Desulfatibacillum aliphaticivorans DSM 15576: one gene and its partner. The protein of the gene in region 1 interacts with the protein of each later gene in a pairwise test. Links are inferred from orthologs where the notes say so. Each region holds a gene or a part of one and is shown in the gene's direction. Other genes may lie near its edges.

Evidence for each region.
Region 2: the proteins of selB (region 1) and serC interact in binary tests that used the Escherichia coli proteins (3 or more experiments, as listed by UniProt). The link is inferred for Desulfatibacillum aliphaticivorans DSM 15576 from one-to-one orthologs.

The regions. Positions count from the first base shown.
Region 1 is NZ_AUCT01000029.1:64-3,269, forward strand. Bases 121-3,001 are described here. They hold selB (selenocysteine-specific translation elongation factor), read left to right. Parts: upstream 121-549; coding sequence 550-2,454; downstream 2,455-3,001. Other genes in these bases: G491_RS31920 (DUF2333 family protein), read left to right, coding at 2,500-3,001. In the rest of the region: more of G491_RS31920, read left to right, coding at 3,002-3,206. UniProt on the Escherichia coli protein: Translation factor necessary for the incorporation of selenocysteine into proteins. It probably replaces EF-Tu for the insertion of selenocysteine directed by the UGA codon. SelB binds GTP and GDP.
Region 2 is NZ_AUCT01000009.1:136,429-139,563, reverse strand. Bases 161-2,970 are described here. They hold serC (3-phosphoserine/phosphohydroxythreonine transaminase), read left to right. Parts: upstream 161-927; coding sequence 928-2,013; downstream 2,014-2,970. Other genes in these bases: G491_RS0110505 (PDDEXK family nuclease), read right to left, coding at 2,531-2,970; serA (phosphoglycerate dehydrogenase), read right to left, coding at 161-703. Outside these bases: more of serA, read right to left, coding at 1-160; more of G491_RS0110505, read right to left, coding at 2,971-3,135. UniProt on the Escherichia coli protein: Catalyzes the reversible conversion of 3-phosphohydroxypyruvate to phosphoserine and of 3-hydroxy-2-oxo-4-phosphonooxybutanoate to phosphohydroxythreonine. Is involved in both pyridoxine and serine biosynthesis.

The DNA.
Region 1 (3,206 bases):
TTACCCATAACAGGTTGGGGTAGAGCGCTGAAACAGCTCTTTGAAGTAAAGAAAGTGCATCCCGCCTAAATCGATTTTAACGTTTGCGTCGCCGCCGCGAAACCCAACAACACAGCACGGCTGCTACGGCCGCCATCCTCCGTCATCCTCGTGGAGGGAGGCTGGATATGGATACAAAGTCATGAAAATGAATGAGCAAATGACTCGAATGGCCGCAATTTGGAATCAGTCGCCGCCTTCCCATCATTTCCCTTAGCCCCCAGTTTAGTCTTTTCCAAGCCGAGGTCTGAAACAAACTTATCATTGACGCGTTGACCCATAAATTATATAGATTTTATCTTGTACGGAATTCTACCAGGGCAGGAGTTAAAGCGTGGTTTTAGCAATCCGAATAGTACTTACGATCATATTTTCCGTCGTCCTCATGCGCCTTTTTCGCCCGGAGGTTCATCTTGCGTGGGGAATTGTTCTGGGATGCTTTTTGTTGGGAATCGTATACATCCGGGAGCATTTCAGAAAAAAACAATCAAACGATAAATCCGACGCATTATGAAGCAAATCGTTTTAGGCACCGCCGGCCATATTGACCACGGCAAGACAAGCCTGATTAAGGCCCTTACGGGCATTGACACGGACCGCCTCCAGGAGGAGAAGGCCCGGGGAATCACCATAGAGCTGGGCTTTGCGTCCATTGACCTTCCCAGCGGGCAGCGGGTGGGCATTGTGGACGTGCCCGGCCATGAAAAATTCGTAAAAAACATGGTGGCCGGGGCCACGGGAATCGACGTGGTGGCCATGGTCATCGCCGCGGACGAAGGCGTCATGCCCCAGACCCGGGAGCATCTGGACATCTGCTCGCTGCTGGCCATCGAACACGGCATGGTGGTTCTGACCAAATCGGACATGGTGGACGAAGAATGGCTGGAGATGGTGACCGAAGACGTCATGGAATATCTCCAGGGCACCTTTCTGGAAGACGCCCCCATTGTCCATGTTTCGTCCGTCACCGGCCAGGGCATGGAGGAGTTCAAGTCCATCCTGGACTCCATTTGCAAAAAAATCCCAGATCTTCCGCCTTCCGGGCTGTTTCGCCTGCCCGTGGACCGGGTGTTCACCATGCACGGATTCGGCACGGTCATCACCGGCACCCTGACGTCCGGAAAGATTCAGGTGGGCGATCCCGTGGAGATCTATCCTTCGGGCGTCATGTCCAAGGTCCGGGGCATTCAGGTGCATAACGACGCCATGAACGAAGCCCAGTCCGGCATGCGCACGGCGATCAATTTCCAGGGTTTGGAAAAGGAATCGGTCAACCGGGGCGACGTCCTGGCCTCGCCGGGGGCTTTATTCCCCAGCTATATGGTGGACATTCATTTGGAGGCCTTAAAGAGCCTGACCAAGCCCATCAAAACCCGCCAAAAGGTGCGTTTTCACACCGGTTCCAGCGAAATCATGGGCCACGTGATCCTGTTGAACAAAAACGAACTGCTCCCCGGAGAAAGCGCTTTGGCCCAAATGCGGCTGGACGCTCCCGTGACCGTGGTCAAGGACGACCATTTTGTCATCCGCAGCTATTCCCCGGTGGATACTATCGGCGGCGGCCGCATTTTAAACCCGGTCCCTACCAAGCACAAAGCCAACAGGCCCGAAGTGATCGAGCACCTGGAAATGCTTTTGGACGCCGATCCCATGGAAATGGTCAGCCAGCTTGTTTCGGGGGCCAGTTACGCTGGCGCGTCTTTCGCCCAGTTGCTGGTCATGACCAATCTTCCGGCCAAGAAGCTGCAGGAAATGACAAACAAACTCCTGTCCCAGAAAACCCTGGTGACTGTGGACAAGGAAAGCAAGACCTACCTGCATAAAAAAATCATGGACTCCCTGGAAAAGCGGGCCGTCTCGTATATGGAGGATTACCACAAGGCCAATCCCCTGAAAAACGGCATGCCCAAGGAAGAGCTGAAAAGCAAGTTCCCGCCGATCCTGAGCGCTAAGACCTTTCATATGCTTTTGGAAATCATGACCTCCGCGGGCCTGGCGGTCCTGGAAGAGGACCTGATCCGGCTGGCGTCCCACACGGTTTCCCTGCAGCAGGACCAGGAGGAGGTCCGGGCCAAGATCGCCCAGGCTTACAAGGACGGCAAGCTCATGCCTCCGTATCTCAAGGAGATCGTCCAATCCATGTCCCTGGACCCGGCCAAAACCAAGGACTTGATTTCCCATATGGTGAGCGAACAAACCATCGTAAAGGTCAAGGAAGACTTATATTTTGACGCCGGCGCCATCCAGGACCTGAAGGACAGGCTCACGGCCTTTTTAAAGGAAAACGGGGAGATTTCCATGCCCCAGTTCAAGGAAATGACCGGAGCTTCCAGAAAATACGTCATCCCCCTTATGGAGCATTTCGACTCCATCAGGCTCACCTTGCGGGTGGGGGACAACCGGAAGCTGCGATAACACTCTTTTGAAGCGCCCTATTGGAAACCGGAAAGGAAAATTACCATGGATAAAGATGCAGTTCTCGCTAAAATAAGCCAATGGGGATCCGCCCTCTGGATCTGGATGCAGGACAGGAAGCACATGGCCTATGTGTTTATAGGCATGGTGGTTTTTATGATCCTGCTGTCCATCATGGTTTTCTCCGGAGGCGTGGAATCCCCGCAATATCAGACCGCCTCCAACTCGCATGCCACAGTCAGCAGCCACACAACAACGCCTGCGAAAGCGGTCTCCCACGATACGGCAGCCGCTGCCGCGCATGATACAGCAGCCGCCGCGGAATCCCACACTGCTCCGGCCGTTAAGGAAGAAACCACGCACAAGGCCGCGCCTGCAGCTTCTTCGCATGCCGCTCCGGTCGTACATTCCAACTTTCCCAAGGGCGTCTTTTTTGTAGAGCAGGCCATGAAGCCCATGCAATACGAACTGGACGGCCGGTTCTGGGGCTGGCGTCCCAATGACATCACCCGCCAGTTTACGGACAACGTCAACGAATTTCAGCTTGGAGTCCTGGAAGCCACCCGCCGCACCACGGAAAATCTGGCCAAGCGCCTTTCCCGCACCGGCGACACCGACTCTTTCGACCCCAATCTGGAACTGGCCATGAACCAGTTCATGATCGGCGCCAAAAGCCTTGTCTTTCCCTCTGCCGAAGGCGCCTACTCCACGGGCCTCAAGGAAATGGAAAAATACAAGGAGCGCCTGAAAAA
Region 2 (3,135 bases), on another replicon or contig:
CGATGCCGCCGCGGGCGCAGTTGATGACCATCACGCCTTTTTTCATCTTGGCGAAGGCGTCCTTGTTCAGAAGGCCGATGGTTTCCTTCATCTTGGGCACGTGAACCGTGATGTAGTCGGAGCGCTCGTACAGTTCGTCCAGGCTGACGGCCTCGAAGCCGGCCTTTTCAATGCGCTCGGGCGTGACGTGGGGGTCGGCCACGATCACGTTCATGCGAAGCCCTCTGGCTCTGTCGGCCGCGATGGAGCCGATGTTGCCGAAGCCGATGACGCCCAGGGTCTTGTTGAAGATTTCCTTGCCCTGGAGCAGTTTTTTGTCCCACTTGCCGGCTTTGAGGGATGCGGTCCCGCGGGGGATGTTGCGGGTGAGGGACAACATCATGGATATGGCGTGCTCGGCGGTGGTGACGACGTTGCCCCCCGGGGTGTTCATAACGACCACGCCCCTTTTGGTGGCTGCGGGAATGTCCACATTGTCCAGACCGATGCCGGCGCGGCCCACCACCTTCAGGTTGGGGGCGGCGTCCAAAAGCTCTTCGGTCACTTTGGTGGCGCTGCGGATGACTATCGCGTCGTAATCGCCGATGATTTTTTTGAGCTCAGCGGGTTCGAGGCCGGTGTTTACGTCCACCTCGATCCCTTGGGCTTCCTCAAAGAGCTGGATTCCAGCTTCTCCGAGTTTGTCGCTTACAAGTACTTTCATTTTTGTCTCCATTATTTAATAGCGTGAGTTTCCGCCCAGGGGGCCTTTTAAGCCCTATCGGGAAAAGTTTGTTATACTAATAGGATATTCGGCAATGTCAAGACCAAAGCGATGGTCCTCACGCCAATTTTACACTTGACACCCACAATCGGAACATGTATCCAAACGGACTACTTAAAGCCGGGGAAAAAAAGCGGCGCATAACCACAAGGAAAACAATTACCATGAAAAACAGAATTCACAATTTCAATGCAGGACCGGCCGCCCTCCCGCTGCCGGTGCTTGAAGAAATCCAGGCCGAGCTCTTGGACTTCAAAGGCTCGGGCATGTCCATCATGGAAGTCAGCCATCGCTCCAAATGGTTCGACGACGTGATCAACGAAACCGTGGAAAGAATAAACCGCCTCATGGGCCTGGGCGACGATTTTCAGGTCCTGTTCATGCAGGGCGGCGCCAGCACCCAGTTTGCGCTGGTTCCCATGAACCTGCTGCCCGAAGGCCAATCCGCCGACTACGTGAACACCGGCACATGGTCCTCCAAGGCCATCAAGGAAGCCCAGGCCATGGGCAAGACCGTCAACGTGGCCGCTTCCTCCGAAGACAGGAATTTCTGCTACATTCCCAAAAATATTCCGTTGGATCCCAATGCCGCCTACGTGCACATTACCTCCAACAATACTATTAAGGGAACGGCCTACAACGATTTTCCGGAAGCAGGAAACGTCCCCCTGATCGCGGACATGTCCTCCGACATCCTGAGCAGGCCCATAGACGTCTCCAAGTTCGGCCTTATCTACGCCGGCGCCCAAAAGAACATGGGCCCCGCAGGCGTATGCGTGGCCATCATCCGCAAGGACATGCTGGAAAGGGTTCCCGCAAGCCTGCCCTCCATGTTCAAGTACACCACGTTCGCCGACAAGAACTCCATGTACAACACGCCCCCCTGCTTCGCCATTTACACGGTGGGCCTGGTGGTCAAGTGGATCGAGGAAACCATCGGCGGCCTGGAGAAAATGGAAGCCAGGAACCGCAAAAAAGCGGACACCCTGTACTCGATTTTCGATTCCAGCGACTTCTACTCCGGAACCGCGGACAAGGACTCCCGTTCTTTGATGAACGTGACCTTCCGCCTCCCCAGCGAAGACCTGGAAAAAGCCTTTGTGGCCCAAGCCCTGGAAAACGGCCTGGGCGGACTCAAAGGCCACCGCTCCGTGGGCGGATGCCGCGCATCCATCTACAATCCCACGAGCCAGGAAGGCATCGAAGCCCTGGTGGATTTCATGAAGGAATTCGAGAAAAAGAACGGCTAAGTTCTTTTTTTTGATAATCGCCGAAAAAAGGCGATAAGATCGCTTGACACAGAGCGGTCGCAGGAGTATAAAGCGTTTTTCGTCGGGGCGTAGCGCAGCCTGGTAGCGCACTTGAATGGGGTTCAAGGGGTCGGAGGTTCAAATCCTCTCGCCCCGACCAAAAAAACAAAAAGAAACAAAGGGGCTTCCGAAGGAAGCTCCTTTTTTCTTTTTGGGGCAGAACCATTTGAGATAGGCCCCCATCCCCCCCATAGGTCGACGCAAAACTCGACACGTTTTTTCCCAAAACCCTCCAAAAACACAAGGCCGCTATTGCCCATTGACTATACGGTCAAATTTTCGGCGACCTATACTGTATAAAAGCTATCCCATCTTGTTGTATGACAGGAGCGCCCGGCGTCGAACGAGCATGCCATACTTGATGAAGGATCAGAGCCGACATTAATTGGCGGATGGTATTTTGCGCAATGAGACTAATTCAAGGGGGTGAAACATGACAGCCGCCCTCTGCAATTTTTCACTGCTCTAAAACATCAAACTCCTTGACCAAAAATTCCACAGTTTCCGGGTGCCTCAGTTTGCATGCAATGTTCTGATTGGCGAATACTCCTTTAAATGTCTTGGCCTCTTCTTTGGAAAACGTCTTGCGCCAAACCACGCGGACAGCCCATTCAGATAGATCAGGATCAGCCAGGCCATCAGTGGCCTGTGGAGCCGTTAGCTGAGCTTCTGACAAAGGCTTTTCGGCTCCATCTTCATTGACCATAAACTGGTCAATCATGACTGCTTTATGGGTGACTTCACCAAAGCCGACGTAGCCCACCCCCTTAAGGTAGGCGAAAATCTTATCGCCGGGTTGCAGCCTTTTCAGACCGTTGGAAAACCACTTGCCGCCACCCGCTCCCAAGAAGTTGTATCGAATGTTATCTTTCCAGGTGCGCCTTTCGCATTCTCCAACATTGACAAACCAATAACCCGACCAAGGAGCCTTTTTGCGAGACTCGGAACGCTCGTTGACCTCTTCCGGGTCCATCAACCATGCCCGGCCGACGATTTCCTGCTCGTTGTTTTGGAAGTAATTGAAAAAGATGACATTGATGTTCAATCCGTGATCATCGGCTA